3 regions of the Janthinobacterium sp. SUN137 genome follow, and region 1 is predicted to be linked to each of the others. Evidence: predicted binding sites of a transcription regulator. Region 1 holds the regulator's gene; each other region holds the start of a gene.
What was found. Region 1 encodes LexA, which represses DNA repair genes until DNA is damaged. Its sites were predicted from a motif close to ACTGTATNNNNATACAGT; they were not measured.
Positions count from the first base shown of each region.

Region 2: the regulator LexA is predicted to act here: its motif matches at 2,711-2,728, upstream of O3298_RS01480 (PA0069 family radical SAM protein).
Region 3: the regulator LexA is predicted to act here: its motif matches at 3,433-3,450, upstream of O3298_RS06025 (DNA topoisomerase IV subunit B).

Region 1 covers NZ_JAPWHZ010000001.1:515,527-522,228, reverse strand. The annotation lists gene O3298_RS02430 (CvpA family protein) at 1-433, shown strand, start outside; gene purF (amidophosphoribosyltransferase) at 472-1,995, shown strand; gene O3298_RS02420 (cystathionine gamma-synthase family protein) at 2,039-3,280, shown strand; gene lexA (transcriptional repressor LexA) at 3,351-3,986, opposite strand; gene rpsF (30S ribosomal protein S6) at 4,262-4,651, shown strand; gene priB (primosomal replication protein N) at 4,672-4,971, shown strand; gene rpsR (30S ribosomal protein S18) at 4,997-5,287, shown strand; gene rplI (50S ribosomal protein L9) at 5,315-5,770, shown strand; gene O3298_RS02390 (replicative DNA helicase) at 5,906-6,702, shown strand, end outside.
Region 2 covers NZ_JAPWHZ010000001.1:300,675-307,376, reverse strand. The annotation lists gene O3298_RS01490 (methyl-accepting chemotaxis protein) at 96-1,868, shown strand; gene O3298_RS01485 (tRNA-uridine aminocarboxypropyltransferase) at 1,955-2,662, shown strand; gene O3298_RS01480 (PA0069 family radical SAM protein) at 2,791-3,933, shown strand; gene O3298_RS01475 (hypothetical protein) at 4,142-4,318, opposite strand; gene O3298_RS01470 (S8 family serine peptidase) at 4,473-6,383, opposite strand; gene O3298_RS01465 (aspartate/glutamate racemase family protein) at 6,679-6,702, opposite strand, start outside.
Region 3 covers NZ_JAPWHZ010000001.1:1,319,480-1,326,181, forward strand. The annotation lists gene kdpB (potassium-transporting ATPase subunit KdpB) at 1-1,162, opposite strand, end outside; gene kdpA (potassium-transporting ATPase subunit KdpA) at 1,172-2,977, opposite strand; gene kdpF (K(+)-transporting ATPase subunit F) at 2,977-3,066, opposite strand; gene O3298_RS06025 (DNA topoisomerase IV subunit B) at 3,530-5,527, shown strand; gene O3298_RS06030 (molecular chaperone HscC) at 5,527-6,702, shown strand, end outside.

The DNA of each region.
Region 1 (6,702 bases):
CATGATGCGCGGCCTGGTCAAGGAAATACTGTCACTGGTCAGCTGGATTGTGGCTTTCGTCATTGCCAATGCCTATGGCGCCACCCTGGCGAAATTCCTGCCGGAAGCCGTGCCGGGCGAAGCCATCCGTTTGTTGCTGGCTTTCGTGGTGCTGTTCATCGGTGTGCGTATTTTGATGGGATTGCTGTCCATGACGGTCGACGCGCTGGTCAAGGTGACGGGCCTGAGCCTGGCCGACCGCACCCTGGGCAGCCTGTTCGGCGTGGCGCGGGGCCTTGTGATCGTGCTGACCGCCGTCATCTTGTGTGGCATGACGTCCATACCGCAGCAGCCATTCTGGAAAAACGCGCAGCTCAGCCCGCTCGCGGAGCAGGGCGCGCGCGCCATCAAGCCTTATCTGCCTGCCGCTTACGCGCAGCATGTGAAATTTTGAATTTTTTTAAAATCAGTAGCACAGTTTAGGAGCACACCATGTGTGGCATCGTCGGCGTCGTTTCCCATCAACCTGTCAATCAATTGCTCTATGATGCATTGTTGCTCCTGCAACATCGCGGTCAGGACGCGGCAGGGATTGCGACCAATCACAGCAGTATGTTTTCCATGCACAAGGCCAATGGGCTCGTGCGTGACGTCTTCCGTACGCGCAACATGCGTTCGCTGCAAGGCACGACGGGCATCGGCCATTGCCGCTACCCGACGGCCGGTTCGTCGAGCGAAGAGGAAGCACAGCCGTTCTATGTGAATGCGCCGTTCGGCATCACCCTGGCGCACAATGGCAACCTGACCAACTGGGAACAGTTGAAGCTGGAAATGTTCAAGAACGACCGCCGCCACATCAACACCGATTCCGATTCGGAAGTGCTGCTCAACGTGCTGGCGCATGAAATCCAGGAAGCGACGACAGGCCTGAACCTGGACCCGGAAGCCATCTTCAAGGCTGTCACCGTGCTGAACCGCCGGGTCAAGGGCGGCTACGCTGCCGTGGCGCAAATCGCCGGCGTGGGCTTGCTGGCCTTCCGCGACCCGCACGGCATCCGTCCGCTGTGCCTGGGCATCAATGAAACGGAGCAGGGTCCCGAATACCTGATCGCTTCCGAATCCGTGGCCCTGGAAGGCATGGGCTTCCGCTTCGTGCGCGATATCGGTCCCGGCGAAGCCGTCTTCATCGATGCTGACAAGCAATTGCACAGCGCCCAGTGCGCCGACAATGCCAGCCTGAACCCGTGCGTATTCGAATTCGTCTACCTGGCCCGTCCCGATTCCGTCATCGACGGCGCCTCCGTGTACGCCACGCGCCTGAAAATGGGCGAGTACCTGGCCGAAAAGATCCGCGCCGAATTGCCTGGCGTACATATCGACGTGGTCATGCCGATTCCCGATTCCTCGCGTCCGGCCGCCATCCAGCTGGCCATGGCGCTGAACATCGAATACCGCGAAGGCTTCATCAAGAACCGCTACATCGGCCGCACCTTCATCATGCCGGGCCAGGCGGCGCGCAAGAAGTCCGTGCGCCAGAAGCTCAACGCGATTCCGTCCGAATTCAAGGATAAAGTGGTGCTGCTGGTCGACGATTCCATCGTGCGCGGCACCACCAGCCGTGAAATCGTGCAGATGGCGCGCGAAGCGGGCGCGACGAAGGTCATCTTCGCTTCGGCCGCGCCACCGGTGATTTACCCGAACGTGTACGGCATCGACATGCCGACGCGCGACGAACTGATCGCCTACGGCCGCACGACGGAAGAAGTGTGCCGTGAAATCACGGCCGATTACCTCGTGTACCAGGATATCGGCGCGCTGAAACAGGCTATCGCCGACGTCAACCCGGCTCTGACCAACTTCGAGGCTTCGTGCTTCGATGGCGTGTACGTGACGGGCGACGTATCGCAGGAATACCTGGACCGCCTGGAATATGCGCGTCACCATCCGAAGGCGGCAGCGCCCGAAGATACGCCGCGTTCCCAGCTGAACCTGAACCTGGCGACAACAGAAGCATAAGTAAGCTGCCCGGCCGATGCCGGGCATTTTTTTCTCCGCGATCATGAACGATAAAAAAAACTACGGCTTTACCACCACCATCCTGCATAACGACCGCCGCAAGGGCATCGAACATGGCTCCCTGCACAAGCCCGTGCACACTTCCGTTGCCTTTGGTTACGCCGATGCGCGCCAGCTCGCTTCCGTGTTCCAGGGCAAGGAACCGGGTTTCCGCTATGGCCGCCAGGGCAATCCGACCGTTTCCGCGCTGGAAGACAAGGTCAACAAGATGGAAGACGGCGTGGCGACCCTGTGCTTCGCCACCGGCATGGGCGCCATCGGTGCCGTGGTGCAATCCTTGCTGCGCGCGGGCGACCATGTCGTGTCGTCGGCCTTTTTGTTTGGCAACACCAACAGCCTGTGGCAAACGGTGACGGGGCAGGGCATCGCCGTGTCGTTCGTCGACGCCACCGATGTGGCCAATGTGGCGGCCGCCATCACGCCGGCCACGCGGATTGTTTTCGTGGAAACTATTGCCAATCCGCGCACGCAGATCGCCGACCTTAAGAAGATCGGTGACTTGTGCCGCGAGAAGGGCATCCTGTACATCGTCGACAATACGATGACGACGCCATACCTGTTCCGTCCCAAAGCCGTGGGCGCGGGCCTGGTGGTCAATGCCTTGACGAAATCCATCGGCGGCCACGGCAATGCGCTAGGCGGCAGCTTGACGGACACGGGCGTGTTCGACTGGACGCAGTATCCGAACATTTTCGAGAATTACAAGAAGGCGGCGCCCGCACAGTGCGGCATCGCGCAAATCCGCGCCAAGGCCTTGCGCGACTTTGGCGCCTCCCTGGGGCCGGAAGCGGCGCACCATATCGCCGTCGGCGCGGAAACCATGGCCTTGCGCATGGACCGCACCTGCTCGAACGCCCTGGCGCTGGCCACCATGCTGGCCGCCGACCCGAGAGTGGCCGCCGTGCATTACCCGGGCCTGGCGTCGCACCCGCAGCACGCGCTGGCGACGGACTTGTTCCGCAGCTATGGCTCGCTGTTCAGCTTTGAATTGAAGGATGGCATCGACTGCTTCGATTTCCTCAATCGCCTCAATCTTGCCATTCCCGCCAGCAACCTTGGTGACACGCGCACCCTCGTCATTCCCGTCGCCCACACGATTTTCTATGAGATGGGCGCCGAGCGTCGCGCCAGCATGGGCATCGCCGAATCCCTGATCCGCGTCTCCGTCGGCATCGAGGATGAGGCCGATTTGCTGGGCGACTTCAAAAATGCGCTGGACGCCTAAACAGCCGCGCAGCATGTAAAAAGGGCCGCAACAGCCATGCTGTTGCGGCCCTTTCTTTAGCTGCAGCGATTTAATGCCAGCTGCGCATCAGGCCGACAGCCAGCCCTTCCAGGGCAAACTCATCTTCCGGCGACACGGTGATCACCTTGAAGTCCGGGTTTTCCGGCAGCAATTCGATGACGGAACCCGTCTTCTTGTAGCGCTTGACTGTCACTTCGTCGCCGATGCGGGCCACGACGATCTGGCCATTCTTGGCGCTGTCGACTTTCTTGACGGCCAACAAATCGCCATCCATGATGCCGGCGTCGCGCATGGACCAGCCGCGCACCTTCAGCAGGAAGTCGGGCTTGGCCGAAAACAGGGCCGGGTCGACGTTGTAGCTCGCTTCCAGGTTTTCCTGCGCCAGGATGGGCGAACCGGCCGCTACCCGGCCGATCAGGGGCAGCGACATCAGCAGCGCTGCCGGCACCTTCGACGGCAGCGCTTCGGCGGCGGCGCCGATCAGGCGGATGCCGCGCGAGGTGCCGGGCGAAATCTCGATCGCGCCCTTGCGGGCCAGGGCCTGCAAATGCTCTTCGGCCGCGTTGGCCGATTTGAAACCCAGTTCATTGGCGATTTCGGCACGGGTGGGAGGGAAGCCCGTGTTTTCAATCGCGTCCTTGATCAGGTTCAGGATTTGTTCTTGTCGTGCTGTCAGCTTGATCATGAGCGGTGGGTGCATACTAAAATGCTGTCTATATGAACAGTCTGTATTTTTGTACAGTATCGCCCACTATGCAAGGGGATTTCCGTGTTTTAGGCGAATTTCGCAAGAAATACTTGTCCACGGGCGGAAAGCACGGTGGCGCGCGGGCTTTTCGGGCCGATGTGGAAGGAATGATTGAAACGTTTGCAAAAGGCGGTTATAATCTTCGGCTGACCTTCCCACACCCGTCTTGACGCCGGGGTGGGCGATTATCAATCCGACCTGAAGGAGTTTGCATGCGTCATTATGAAATAGTCTTTATCGTCCATCCGGACCAAAGCGAGCAAGTGCCCGCGATGATCGAACGCTACAAAGCCAGCGTAACCACCCGCGGCGGTTCGGTTCACCGCGTGGAAGATTGGGGCCGCCGTCAAATGGCTTACTCGATCCAAAAGCTGCCTAAAGCACACTACATCTGCCTGAACATCGAATGCGACAACGAGACCCTGGTCGAGTTGGAAACAGCATTCAAATTCAATGATGCCGTGTTGCGTCACCTGACCGTTAAAATGAAGAAAGCTGAAACAGCTCCTTCGCCGATGATGAAATCGGTACAACGCGAAGACGCGGCCAAAAGCCACCGCACCGAAGCACCAGCAGCCGCTCCAGCCGCAGCAGCAGCTTAATTCTTGACCAGGATCGTGCGCTGAACCAGCTACAAGTAACCGCCATCATTGCCGAGCGCGAAATATTGCGCTATACCCCGGCAGGGCTGCCGATTGTGAATGCAGTATTGCAACACAGTTCGCAGCAGATGGAAGCAGGAATTGCCCGTTTGACCGAGTTTGATGTTGCCGCGCTAGCCGCTGGCGAAATCTCAGGCCGGTTCAGCCAGGCAAGCTTGGGCGGGGTGTATCAGTTCACGGGTTTCCTGGCCAGGAAGAGCCGCAACAGCAAGAGTTTGGTGTTTCACATCATTGATTTTAGTGCAGTCAATTCTGACTAGCGCATTTTAGATACAGGAGCCTGACATGGCATTCGGTAAAAAGTTCGACAAAAATAAGCTCAAGCTTAAAGAAAAACGCAAACAGCAAAACCCGTTGTTCAAACGCAAGAAGTTCTGCCGCTTCACCGCAGCTCACGTTGAGCAAGTCGACTACAAAGACGTCGACACGCTGAAAGACTTCGTCCAAGAAAACGGCAAGATCATGCCAGCACGCCTGACCGGTACCAAAGCGCATTACCAGCGCCAAGTTGACACCGCAATCAAGCGCGCTCGCTTCCTCGCGCTGCTGCCATACACCGATCTGCACCACGCTTAATCGGTCAGATATTCCTGGAGAAGAACTATGCAAATCATTCTGTTAGAAAAAGTTGTTAACGTCGGTAACCTCGGCGAAGTCGTCAAAGTCAAAGACGGTTACGCACGTAACTTCCTGATCCCGCAACGCCTGGCACGTCGTGCTACGGCAACCGCTGTGGCTGAATTCGAAGTCAAGCGCGCCGAACTGGAAAAAGCTGCTGCCGCTAAACTGGCCGCATCGCAAGCCCAGGGCGAAAAACTGAGCGGCCTGACCGTTCAAGTTGCTCAAAAAGCTGGTGTGGATGGCCGTCTGTTCGGTTCCGTCACCAACTTCGACATCGCTGAAGCGCTGACCAAGCAAGGTTTTGCTGTTGAAAAAGCACAAATCCGCATGCCTACCGGCCCGCTGAAGATCGTTGGCGAGCACAACGTTTCGGTTGCTCTGCACACCGACGTGGTTGTGGAAGTTGTTATCGCTGTCGTTCCAGACGCGAACGCGTAATCGTCTGCGGGCCTGGCCCGCAAGCGTTGCCGCACTATGAAAAGCCGGGTTCGCCCGGCTTTTTTGTGGCCTTTTTTTCGCTCAATTTCAGCCCTTTATTTTTGCCAGCACGCCGAAGCGGGTATAATTCGCGCCATGAACGCCCCCTCTGATCCGCAACTGGATTCCCTCCGTATTCCGCCGCATTCGATCGAAGCAGAACAATCCGTTATCGGTGGTCTGCTGCGCGACAATGCCGCATATGACCGCATCGCCGACTTCATGCATGCGGAGGATTTCTATCGCTATGACCATCGCATCATCTTCGAGCAAATCGTCAAGATGGTTAACGCTTCCAAGCCAGCCGATGTCATTACTGTTTTTGAAACCCTGACCCAGCTCGGCAAGGCCGATGATGTGGGCGGACTCGCTTACCTGAACGCCATGGCGCAAAACACGCCATCGGCCGCGAACATCCGGCGCTACGCCGAGATCGTGCGCGACCGCGGCGTGCTGCGTAAACTCATCACCGTCGCCGACGATATCTCCGGCACGGCCTTCAGCCCGCAGGGCAAGGAAGTCAAGCAGATGCTTGACGAGGCCGAATCGAAGATTTTCGCCATCGCCGAAGAGGGCGCGCGCGGCGCCCAGGGCTGGACCGCCATCCAGCCCCTGCTGACGCAAGTGGTCGAGCGCATCGACGAACTGTACAGCCGCGACAACCAGAGTGAAATCACGGGCGTGCCCACGGGTTTCATCGACCTCGACCGCATGACCTCGGGTCTGCAGCCGGGCGACCTGGTGATCGTGGCGGGCCGTCCGTCGATGGGCAAGACGGCGTTTTCCGTCAACATCGGCGAAAACGTGGCCATCGACAGCGGCTTGCCCGTGGCCGTGTTCTCGATGGAGATGGGCGGCGCCCAGCTGGCCATGCGTATGCTCGGCTCCGTCGG
Region 2 (6,702 bases), 210 kb from region 1:
GATTGCCGCACGGCAGATGGCTGCTATATTGGTACGTAGCAGTAGGTCGGTTTCGTGGCGTCTGTGCATCGTTTTCTTCAGATAGGAATCACGCAATGAAAAACCTCAAAATCGGCGTACGTCTCGGTGGCGGTTTTGCCGCCGTCCTGTTCCTGTTGACCAGCCTGACCGTGGTGGGCATCGTGCAGATGCAAAGCGCCAGCAAGGAAACCGATGCGCTCGTCAACGTCAAGGTGCGCAATGAGCGCCTGATCGCCGAGTGGACCAAGGTCATCGAGGTCAACGCGGCGCGCACGGCGGCCGCCTGGAAAGTCAGCGATCCCGAACACCAGAAACAGTTTGAACAGGAAATGGCGGTCTCGTCTGCACGCGCCACGGAAATCCAGAACGATATCGGCAAGAGCGAGTTGAACACGGACGAGCAGGCGCTGTACCAGGAAGTATTGAGCACGCGCAAGGCCTACACGGAAGTGCGCAAGAATGTGTTCAAGGCCAAGAATGCGGGCGACCTGGAACTGGGCAAGCGCCTGTACGAAGGCGACATGGCCGTCAAGCGCGACATCTACCTGGCGTCGCTGAAGAAGCTGGAATTGCTGGAAGCCAAATTGCTCGATGAAACGGCCGCGCAAATCCGTTCGCGCTACGAAAATGGCCGCATGCTGCTGATCTCGCTGGGCGTGGTGGCCATCTTGCTGGGCATCGCCTGCGCCTACTGGATCACGCGCTCGATCACGCGTCCCATCACGCGTGCCGTCGAGGTGGCGGAAGCCGTTTCCGCTGGCGACCTGACCAGCCATATCGTCGTGGAAAGCCGCGACGAGACGGGGCAATTGATGCATGCGCTGAAAAACATGAACGATAAACTGGTGAGTATCGTGGGCCAGGTGCGCGCCGGTACCGAATCGATCAGCACGGCGTCGAGCGAAATTGCCGCCGGCAACCTGGACTTGTCGTCACGCACGGAAGAGCAGGCCAGCTCGCTGGAAGAGACGGCGTCGTCCATGGAAGAGCTGACCTCCACCGTGAAACTCAACGCGGACAATGCGCGCAGCGCCAACCAGCTGGCCATCGACGCCTCGCAGATCGCCAGCAAGGGCGGCGTGGTGGTGTCGGAAGTGGTCAGCACCATGGGCTCGATCAACGATTCCTCGCGCAAGATTGTCGACATCATCAGCGTCATCGACGCCATCGCCTTCCAGACGAATATCCTGGCCCTGAACGCGGCCGTGGAAGCGGCCAGGGCTGGTGAACAGGGCCGTGGCTTTGCCGTCGTGGCCTCTGAAGTGCGCAACCTGGCGCAGCGCTCCAGCGCGGCAGCCAAGGAAATCAAGGGCTTGATCGACGATTCCGTGCAAAAGGTCGAGGCCGGTTCGCAACTGGTGGACAAGGCGGGCCGCACCATGGACGAGATCGTGCAAAGCATCAGTCACGTGACGCAGATCATGAACCAGATCACCGACGCCAGCGATGAACAGCGCGCCGGCATCGAGCAAGTCAACCAGGCCATCGGCCAGATGGACCAGGTGACGCAGCAAAACGCGGCCCTGGTGGAAGAAGCGGCCGCGGCGGCCGAATCCATGCAGGAACAGGCGGCCAGGCTGGCCGAGGTCGTGGGCGTGTTCAAGCTCGATGCCACGCAGCAATATGCTGCCGCCCGTAGCAGCCCGTCCGTGACGGCGCCTGCGCCAGTAGCGGCTGCCACGCGAGCCGCCACGCAGCCTGCCATGCGACGCGCGCCAGCATCCCGCGCGCCAGCACCCGCCGTGACCGCAAACTCGCCGGACAAGGCGGCGCAAGCGGACGCGGTGCGCGCACGCACGCCGAAGACGCCGGTGGCCTCGGGCGCCGACGAATGGGAAGAGTTTTAAGCACGGATTCTTAAGCGCAGTTTCCCCCTTGGCATGGCGCGGGCGCTACAATCGCGGCTTGAAGACAGCCGCGAACGCGCTCCGCCATGACCACCCGCCGTACCTCCAGCCTTAGCTCAAGCCTTAGCTCAAGCCATCCCGCCAGCCCTGGCGCTGCATCGTCCTCCCTGGCTGAACCGGCCAAACGCGCGCGCTGCCCAGCCTGCCTGCGCGCCGTCTCCAGCTGCATCTGCCGCTGGATCGCCCCCGTTTCCCACGCGGTGGAAGTGCTGATCCTGCAGCATCCGCTGGAAGTTCACAATGCCAAGGGCAGTGCCCGCCTGCTGCACTTGAGCCTGCCGAACAGCCGCATGCTGACGGGCGAGCAGTTTGCCGCCGATACGCTCGCCGAACTGCTGGCTGACAAGCACAACGTGCTGCTGTACCCGGATACGCCCGGCGACCGTTCGCTGGGCATCGCCCCGCCGCCGGCGCTCGACCCAGCCAGCTTGCTCGATCTTGCCCGCGTGCGGCTGGTGGTGCTGGACGCCACCTGGCGCAAGAGCCGCAAGATGCTGTATCTGAATCCCCCGTTGCAACAGCTGCCGCGCCTGCCCCTGCGCGACACGCCCGCATCCCATTACCTGATCCGCAAGGCGCACGCGCCAGACCAGTTATCGACCCTGGAAGCGACGTGCTATGCCCTGATGCAGTTGGAGCAGGACGCGGCCCGCTTCGTTCCCCTGATCGCGGCATTTGACGGCTTTGTCGCACAGCAGTTGAGCTATGTCATGCCGCACGGTGAAAAAGCTTGAAACGGCATCACGCCAGCCCTTGATCTTGCCCGCGCAGCGGCATAGTATACTGTACGTATATACAGTTGATGGGGCCGTTCATGAAAGCAATCATTCCAGAGCACGATGACAGCTTCGCCGGGCAAGCCATGTTGCCGCCGCAATCGCTGAAAGCCCACAAGGGCCGCGGCGCCGTGTCGAACCTGCAAGGGCGCTACGAGGTGCACGCGCGCGGCGGTTTCGATGATGGCTGGGGCGTGGGCGGCATGGATGAGGAGGGCGGGGAGGCGGGGCCTCCCACCTGGAAGACGCAGGTCAGCGACGAGCAGGCGCGCACCATTCTCACGCGCAACGCTTCGCCCGATTTGCCGTTCAACGTCTCTCTGAACCCGTACCGGGGTTGCGAACACGGTTGCATTTATTGCTTTGCCCGCCCTACGCACAGCTATCTGGGCCTGTCGCCGGGCCTGGACTTCGAAAGCCGCATCTACGCCAAGGTGAACGCCCCCGAACTCTTGCGCCGCGAACTGGCCAAGCCCTCATATGTGCCCGAACCGATCGCCCTGGGCGTGAACACGGATGCATATCAGCCGTGCGAACGCGAACGGCAACTGACGCGGCGCGTGCTGGAAGTGCTGCACGAGTGCGACCACCCCGTGGCGCTGATCACGAAATCGTCGCTGATCGAGCGCGATATCGACATTCTGGCGCCGATGGCGGCCAGGCGCCTGGCCGCCGTGGCCGTCACTGTCACCACGCTCGACCCGGCCATCGCGCGCACCCTGGAACCGCGCGCGGCCGCTCCGGCGCGGCGGCTGCGCACCATCCGCACCCTGACGGAGGCGGGCATCCCCGTGGGCGTGAGCATCGCGCCCATCATCCCGTTCGTGACGGAACCGGAAATCGAGCAGCTGCTCGAAGCCGTGCGCGACGCGGGCGCCATCCACGCCCATTACGTGGTGCTGCGCCTGCCGTGGGAAGTGAGCCCGCTGTTCCAGCAATGGCTGGAAGCGCACTTCCCGGAACGGGCCCAGCGCGTGATGAACCGGGTGCGCGAAATGCGTGGCGGCAAGGATTACGACAGCGCGTTCGGTACGCGCATGCGGGGCGAAGGCGTGTGGGCTGACCTCATCCGCCAGCGTTTCGAGAAAGCCGTGCACCGGCTGGGCTTGCACGGCAAGGGCGGCCGCTTCAAGCAGCTCGATTGCACGCAGTTCCGCCGGCCGCTGGTGGTGCCGCCGCTGGGCGCAAAAGTAAAAAAAGGTAATGCGGGGCAGCTGGATTTGTTTTAGCGCAAGCAGTGCGGGGCGCGCGCTTGTGCGTTGACACGGGCACGCGCAAGGGCATGCGCGCTGCGCGAAACAGGCGGGTTTGGTGGCGAGTCGCATCGCCGTCCTGCTTCCGTCGGGGGGGATGCCGGCAGGGGGAGCGGGCGACGAGAAACTCATCGCCCGCAGGCATGCCGGGCTTAGCCGGAACGGCTCGATCTTGCTGACTGGATCAGCAAACGGTGCTGGCGCAAGCAGCCAGGCAGAGTTGCTGTGCGATGCCGCTCAAGGCGCCGCAAGCCGCTTTGCACAGGGTGCAGGGAATGCCGGAAGGGGCGACACCCTGGCTGATGGCGGAGATGCTGGGGCTGCGTTGTACGGCTTTGGCTTGCAATGGCAGATTGTTCATTTTAAAACTCCTTGTGGTGGCGCCGCCGCGGGCAACGGCAATGGGTGTGCGTACCGAAGTACGGTGCTGATCGTTTCCCGCCAACGACCGTATGCTGAAGCGCGTGCACGCATCGCTGCGCCCACGAGCCCCGACAATTCAAATGCTGTTGACGTTAGCGTTGCGACCAGTAGCGCACTGCGCCGACGCTGACCGGTATCACATCGCTGACGTCGACGGCGAAGCGGGCGACCGTGTTGGCTACCTGCAGGTTTTCCGGGTTGAAGAAGGTCATGATGATGTCGTAGCACTCGGAGCCCGGGCGGCACACGGGACTCTGTTGCACGACGATGGTATCGAGCTGCATGCCCGTGGTCTTGGCCAGCATTTCCGCCGCTTGCATGGCATTCGTGGCCGAGAAGTTGAGCGCGCGGTCCATGCCCGTGACGCCCAGGTTGCGGAAGTCGTAATAGATGCGGTTCAGGAAGTTTTCCAGGCGCGCGCCCGTGTTGCTGCTGTTGATGTCCAGGCTGTCCTGCACCGCCATCAGGCTGTCGATCAGCTGCGGCACATTCCAGCTGAACATGCCCCGGATGGCCGGCTGGATCACGGGAACGACCTGGCCGGACATCAGCCTGGCGGCGCCCGAGATTACGCCTGGAAACGAATTCATGACGACGAGGCCATCGATGGTGCCGACATAGGCCTCGAACAGCAGTTCATAGGTCATGTCGGCATACGGACCGACGGGGACGACCGCGTAAATCGGCGTGGCGTCCAGGTTGACGGTCCAGGTCAGCGATTGGCGGAAATATGGCTTTGCGCGCAGGAATTCGATCAATTGCTGCGGATCGCTCGGATTGTCCCTGCCTGGTGGCATGGCCTGGACGAAGGAATCGCGGCGCGCTTCGCTGCCGAAGTCGACGCCCAGGTTGCCCAGCGCATACACCAGGGTCGGGCCCTTGGCGCTGCCGCCGCAGCCGCAATCGGAGGCATCGATGCCGGAAGCGGCGATGCCTTGCCGCGTCGCGCCGGAAGGGCCCGCAAGGTTGGCCAGGGAGGGGGTTTCCAGCATGGGAATGCTGAGCGGATGCGCCTGCGCGGAAGTGTCGGCATTGGCTGGGCTCGCTTCAATCACAGTATCGTCTGACATTTCAATTTTCCCTTTTAATAATAGTTGAGTGGCGCCCGGCACATTCAATGTCCCAGTCAGGAGGCGGCGACAGTCCAGCTCGCCATTGGTGTTGCAACGCGTTGCGCTTTGCAGCAATGCGCTGCAAACTCCACGAGGGTCAGGACGATCCCCATGTTGGTGTTGCCGGCATAGCAGCAAGGCTGCGATGGCCGAGACGATCGGGGTGGCAAAGCTGGTGCCGCTGCTGAGCCGCACCCGCCCTGCGGGCGCGGCGCCGAGGATGTCGGTGCCGGGCGCCATGATGCCGCGCGCGCGATAGGCTTCGCCCCAGTTGCTGTTGGGCATGGGCGCGCCTTGCCGGTCCAGTGCGCCGACGACCAGCGTGTATTTGATGGAGGCGGGGATGTGCAGGCAATCGCAGCCGTCGTTGCCCGCCGCCGCGACCAGCAGGACGTTGCGTTCATGGCACAGCTGTATGGCTTTTTGCAGCAGGCCATCGGCGGCGCCGCTGTCGGACAGTTCGCCGCCGCTGACATTGATGATGTGCGCGCCGTGCTCGACGGCCTGGGTGATGGCGCGGGCCAGGTCGAGCTGCGTGCATTGCGTCAGTGCGCCGTCGGCGCGGTCGGCAAAGATGGGCAGGATCAAGCCTCGGCAATGGGGGGCCAGGCCCGTGACGGGGCTGCCCGGCTGGCCAAAGATGATGCTGGCGACATGGGTGCCGTGTTGCGATGCCCGGCCGCTGCCGCTGGCACCCGTGGCGAGCGTGTCGAGCAGTTGCAGTCTGGCGCCGGCAAAGCAGGGATGGCTGGTATCGACGGGACCGTCGAGCACGGCGATGCAGATGTCGGCACAGCCGGTGTTGCCATCTTGCAAGGCAGCCAGGCCGTGCAGCAAGCCATGATTGGTCAGGCTGTCGTGGGTGGTGGATACTTCCATGGTCGTCGGCACGCGGTGCTCCTTGCTGGGTCCTGGAGGGCGTGCGGCGCACCGCTTGAGGTGCTCCGCCCGCCTGCTGCGGCGCCTGCTGCTCCAGCGCCGATAGCATGATCTTTAGCAAGGGGCGTGCCAGAAGACCAAGTGCTTGATTTTCAAGGGATGGGGCGGATTTGCATTGTCGTGTTGCAATAATGTTGGCGGATATCGTCCACCCTTGTTGAGCGGGATGGACGAAAACGGCAGGCGGCAAGGACGGGGAGGGGGCGCCCGGGACACGGCATGGCGTGACGCGGGCGCGTGCGGCGGTTCAGCTATCCTTGCTGTAGCAGGC
Region 3 (6,702 bases), 800 kb from region 1:
GCGTCTGCGCCGTGAACGGCACGAAGGTGGCGTGCAGGCTGGCCATCTCGCGTTCGCGGATATTGAACTTCTGCTTGGCCAGCACGACGATGCTGCGCCCTTCCGGCGTTTCATCGGCCAGGGAGGCCAGTTGCGCCGCATCGGCCAACTGCTGCTCCGTTACGCCGGGTGCTGGTACAAAACTCGACGCCTGGCGATTGCCCAGGGTGATGGTGCCCGTTTTATCCAGCAGCAGCACGTCCACGTCGCCGGCCGCTTCCACGGCGCGGCCCGACGTGGCGATCACATTGGCCTGCATCATGCGGCTCATGCCGGCCACGCCGATGGCGGACAACAGACCGCCGATGGTGGTCGGGATCAGGCACACCAGCAACGCGATCAGCACGGTGATGGTCACCGGCGTGCCACTGCCGGCCGCCGCCACGGAAAACAGCGAATACGGCAGCAAGGTCACGGTGACGATCAGGAAGACGATCGACAGGGCGACGAGCAAAATCGTCAGGGCGATCTCATTCGGCGTTTTCTGGCGCTTGGCGCCTTCGACCATGGCGATCATGCGGTCGATGAAGGCTTCGCCCGGATTGACGGAAACGCGCACCAGCAGCCAGTCCGACAGCACGCGGGTGCCGCCCGTCACGGCGGAAAAATCGCCGCCCGATTCGCGGATGACGGGCGCCGATTCACCCGTGATGGCGCTTTCGTCGACAGAGGCCACGCCGGCCGTCACTTCGCCGTCTGCGGGAATGACGTCGCCCGCCTCGACCAGCACCGTCATGCCCTTACGCAGGTCGGTGGCCGGCGTGGGCAGCCAGGAAGTGCCGTATTTCGGCGTCTGCATTTTCTTTGCCATCACCGTTTGCTTGAGGGCGCGCAGGGACGCCGCCTGCGCCTTGCTGCGGCCTTCGGCCAGCGCTTCGGCGAAGTTCGCGAACAGCACGGTAAACCACAGCCACACGGCGACGGCGACGATGAAGCCGAATGGCGCTTCACCCTGGCCGTTCAGGGCCTGGATGGCCAGCAGGGTCGTGATGATGCTGCCCACGTAGACGACGAACATCACGGGGCTGCGCCACTGCGTGCGGGGGTCGAGTTTTTTGAACGCATCGACGACGGCGGGGCCGATCAGTGCGGAATCGAACAAAGTCAGGCTTGTGCGTGACATGGTAGCCTCTTATTTGATGAAAAGTTGCAGGTGTTCGACGATCGGGCCCAGGGCCAGCGCGGGAACGTAATTCAATACGCCGACCAGCACGACAACGCCGATCAGCAAGCCGATGAACATGGGGCCGTGCGTGGGCATGGTGCCGGCATTGGCCGACAGGCGCTGCTTGGCCGCCAGCGAACCGGCCACCGCCAGCACGGGCACGATCACGCCAAAGCGGCCGAACCACATGGCGATTGCCAGCATCACGTTGTAGAACGGCGTGTTGGCGGACAGGCCGGCAAACGCGCTGCCGTTGTTGTTGGCCGCCGACGTGAAGGCGTAGAGGATTTCGGAAAAACCATGCGCGCCAGGATTGGCCACGCCCACCGTGCCCGGTTCGACCATCACGGCGATCGCCGTGCCCGTCAATACGAGGGCTGGCGTAATCAGGATGGCCAGCGACACCATCTTCATTTCATAGGCCTGGATTTTCTTGCCCAGATATTCGGGCGTGCGGCCTATCATCAGGCCAGCGATGAAGACGGCCAGGATGGCGAACATCAGCATGCCGTACAGGCCCGTGCCCACGCCGCCGAAGATCACTTCGCCGAACTGCATCAGCAGCAGCGGCACCATGCCGCCCAGGGGCATGTAAGAATCGTGCATGGAGTTGACGGCGCCGCACGATGCGGCCGTCGTCACTGCCGCGAACAGGGTCGAGGAGCTGATGCCGAAACGCGTTTCCTTGCCTTCCATATTGCCGCCCGATTGCAGGCTGCTGGCCTGCTGGTCCACACCCAGTCCTTGCAAGGCGGGATTGGCTTGCTGCTCGGCGCTCATCACGCCGGCCGTCATGACGACAAAGATCAGGGTCATCGCGGCCAGCACGGCCCAGCCCTGGCGCTGGTCGCCCACCATGCGGCCGAACGTGAAGCACAGGCCGGCGGGAATGATGAAGATGGCCAGCATCTGCAGGAAGTTCGACAGCACGGTCGGATTTTCGTACGGGTGCGAGGAATTGGCATTGAAGAAGCCGCCGCCGTTCGTGCCCAGCAGCTTGATCGACTCCTGCGACGCCACAGGGCCCATGGCGATCGTCTGCGTGGTCGCCACTTGCGCTTCCATCACGGGCTTGCCGGCCGCATCCAGCACGGGCTGGCCATCGGCCGTCACTTTCGGCGTTTCATACGCCACGTGGTCGAGCAGGGTTACTTCCTTGTACGCGGAAAAATTCTGGATCATGCCTTCGCCCATGAAAACGACGGACAGGGCCAGGGACAGCGGCAGCAGGATGTACAGGGTCGAGCGCACCAGGTCGACCCAGAAATTGCCGATCGATTTGCCCGAGCGCGAGGCGAAGCCGCGCACCAGCGCGAAGATCACGGCGATGCCGGTGGCCGCCGAAAAGAAGTTCTGGCATGCCATGCCCAGCATCTGCGTCAGGTAGCTCATGGTCTGTTCGCCGCCGTAGCCCTGCCAATTGGTATTGGCGACGAAACTGACGGTGGTATTGAACGAGGAATCGGGGCTGACGGCGCCGAGACCCTGGGGATTCAAGGGCAAGAAGCCCTGCAGGCGCTGCAGGCCGTAGACGAAGACGGCGCCCACGGTATTGAAGACGATCAGGGCGATGGCATAGCTTTTCCAGCCCATGGCCTTGTCGGCGGGCAGGCCGGACCAGCGGTACAGCAGATTTTCCAACTTTTGCAGCCAGCCCAGGCCGCGCACGGGGCCATCGCCGGCCACCCTGGCCATGTACAGGCCCAGCGGATAGCCGGCGGCCAGCAGCACGGCCAGGAAAGCCACCAATAACAGTATCGATTGCGTCGTCATCACAGTTCCTCCGCCTTCAGCAGCGCCACCAGCAGGTACACGAGCAGGCCAGCAGAGACGACGGCGCCCAGCACATAAAACGCGTTCATTTGACGCTCCCTAATTTGTCGCAGGCGACGGCAAAGCCGGCCGCCAGGACGAAAAACACGGCAATCAAGCCGAGATACACGAGATCCATTCCCACCCTCATTCAGGTTTGTTTTGATAGTGAGCAGATTAGCCAAAAGGGTCTAAAAAATTCGTAAAGACTGGGGAGGCAGCTGTAAACAAGATGTAAAAACGGGCGCTTTACCACATAAAATCCTTCACAATGGGCGCCAAACCACGCGCGCGGCGCACTGTTGTTGCCCTGGAGTAGCGCTATTGCTCGCGGGACAAGATAGAATGCGCGAGCGTCCGCACAAGGACGCCAAGCCTGCCGCACTGCCCTCCCTCAGTGACGCTGGACGGGATATACTGTATATTCATACAGTTATCGCCGCCGCTGTCACTGCGCCCTGCAGTGCCCTGGCCTGGCGTTCCAACCACTGTCTTTACTTAGCTTGAACACGTATGGCCACTAAAAAACCAGCATCCGACTACAGCGAATCATCCATCCGTGTCCTGAAAGGACTGGAACCCGTCAAGCAGCGCCCGGGGATGTACACCCGCACTGAAAATCCGCTGCACATCATTCAGGAAGTGATCGACAATGCCTCCGACGAGGCGCTGGGCGGTCATTGCACGCATATCGCCGTGACGCAAAACACGGATGGCAGCATCACCGTCGAAGACAATGGCCGCGGCATTCCCGTCGGCCTGCACCCGGAAGAAGGCGTGCCGACGGTGGAAATCGTGTTTACGCGGCTGCACGCGGGCGGCAAGTTCGACAAGGGTTCGGGCGGCGCCTATGCATTCTCGGGCGGCCTGCATGGCGTCGGCGTGTCCGTCACCAATGCGCTGTCGACGCGCCTGGAAATCACCGTCTGGCGCAAGGAAAGCGACGGCAACGGCTTGCACCATATGGTGTTTGCCAACGGCGACGTGATCGAGCCTCTGAGCTCCCGCCCCGCCCCGCGCGACGGCAAGAAGTCGGGTACACGCGTCACCGCCTGGCCCGATGCCAAATACTTTGATTCGCCGAACATTTCGCAAACCGAGCTGCAACGCCTGCTGCGCTCGAAAGCCGTGCTGCTGCCGGGCGTGACCGTCACCCTCACCAACGCGAAAACGGGCGATACGCAAACCTGGCAGTACGCGGAAGGCTTGCGCGGCTACCTGACCGAAACGCTGGCGCAGGTATCGAATGGCGAAACCCTGATTCCCCTGTTCGAAGGCGCGCAGTATGCGGGCCCGGACTCGGAAGGCTTTGCCGAGGGCGAAGGCGCGGCCTGGGTGGTGGCGTGGACGGAAGAAGGCGCCATCGTGCGCGAATCGTATGTCAACCTGATTCCCACCTCGAATGGCGGCACGCACGAATCGGGCTTGCGCGACGGCCTGTTCGGCGCCGTGAAAAACTTCGTCGAAATGCACTCGCTGCTGCCGAAAGGCGTCAAATTGCTGCCGGAAGACGTATTCGCGCGCGCCTCCTTCGTGCTGTCGGCGAAGGTGCTGGACCCGCAATTCCAGGGCCAGATCAAGGAACGCCTGAACTCGCGCGACGCCGTGCGCCTCGTGTCGACCTTCACCAAGCCGCCGCTGGAACTGTGGCTGAACCAGCACGTCGACTACGGCAAGAAGCTGGCCGAATTGGTGATCAAGCAGGCGCAGTCGCGCCAGCGCTCGCTGCAGAAAGTGGAAAAGAAAAAATCCTCGGGCGTCGCCGTCTTGCCGGGCAAGCTGACCGACTGCGAATCGTCGGACATCACGCGCAATGAACTGTTCCTCGTCGAGGGCGACTCGGCGGGCGGCTCGGCCAAGATGGGCCGCGACAAGGAATTCCAGGCGATTCTGCCCCTGCGCGGCAAGGTCTTGAATTCGTGGGAAACGGACCGCGACCGCCTGTTCGCCAATAACGAGATCCACGACATCGCCGTGGCCATCGGCGTCGATCCGCACAGCGTGGGCGACTCGCCCGACCTGTCCGGCCTGCGCTACGGCAAGATCTGCATCCTGTCCGATGCAGACGTGGACGGCTCGCACATCCAGGTACTGCTGCTGACGCTTTTCTTCAAGCACTTCCCGGCCCTGATCAACAAGGGTCACATCTGCATCGCCCGCCCGCCGTTGTATCGCGTGGATGCGCCCGCGCGCGGCAAGAAGCCGATGCAGAAGATCTATGCGCTCGACGACGGCGAACTGCTCGCCATCGAGGACAAGCTGCGCAAGGAAGGCGTGAAACAGGGCGCCTGGTCGATCTCGCGCTTCAAGGGCCTGGGCGAGATGAACGCCGAGCAGCTGTGGGAAACGACGATGAACCCGGACACGCGCCGTCTGCTGCCCGTCACGCTCGGTGAAGTCGACCACATGGCCTCGGCCTCCCGCTTCAATATGTTGATGGGCAAGGGCGAAGCGGCAGGACGCCGCGCCTGGATCGAAGAACATGGCAATGAAGCGGAGGCGGATATCTGATGATCATCGGCATCGACCTGGGTACCACCAACAGCCTGGTCGCCATCTGGCGCGACGGCAAGGCTTCCATCATCCCGAATGCGCTCAGTGAACACCTGACGCCGTCGTGCGTGAGCATCGATGACGACGGCACCGTGCTGGTGGGCCGCGCCGCGCGCGAGCGCCTGCAGACGCACCCGCAGCTGACGGCGGCCGTCTTCAAGCGCTACATGGGCAGCGAAAAGAAGATCACCCTCGGCACGCAGCAATTCCGTCCGGAAGAACTATCGTCGATGGTGCTGCGCGCGCTGAAGGAAGATGCCGAAGCCTTTTTGGGGCACGAGGTCGAGGAAGCCATCATTACGGTTCCCGCGTATTTCAGCGATGCGCAGCGCAAGGCCACGCGCATCGCGGGACAACTGGCGGGCCTGCGCGTGGAACGCCTGCTCAACGAGCCGACGGCCGCCGCGCTGGCCTACGGCATCCGCGACAAGGAACAGGAAAGCAAATTCCTCGTCTTCGACCTGGGCGGCGGCACGTTTGACGTGTCGATCCTGGAGCTATTCGAAGGCGTGATGGAAGTGCGCGCCTCGGCCGGCGACAATTTTCTGGGCGGCGAAGACTTCGTCACCGTGCTGGTCGACGCCTTCCTGGAAGGCAGCGGCTTGCGCGACGCAGCCGGCAGCCGCCTGTTCGATCCGCGCCAGCAACAGCTGCTGCGCGATGAAGCCGAGCGCGTCAAGCGTTTGCTGTCGGACCAGCCGTCCGTGCGCATGGCCACGCGCTACCAGGACAAGGAATACAGCTGGGAGATCGGCGAAGAGAAACTGGCGCAGTTGTGCGAACCGCTGCTGGCGCGCTTGCGCCTGCCCGTGGAGCGGGCGCTGCGCGACGCTACCATCCGCGCCGCGGAACTCGACGAAGTGGTGCTGGCCGGCGGCGCCACGCGCATGCCGCTGGTGCGCAAACTCGTCTCGCGCATGTTCGGCCGCTTCCCCGCCATCCACCTGGACCCGGACGAAGCCGTGGCGCTGGGCGCCGCCGTGCAGGCGGGCCTGAAGATGCGCGACGCCGCACTCGATGAAGTGGTCATGACGGACGTGGCGCCGTATTCGCTGGGCATTTCGATTTCGCGCCAGGTCGGCGCGAACCAGTATGAAGGCGGGCATTACCTGCCCATCATCGAGCGCAATTCC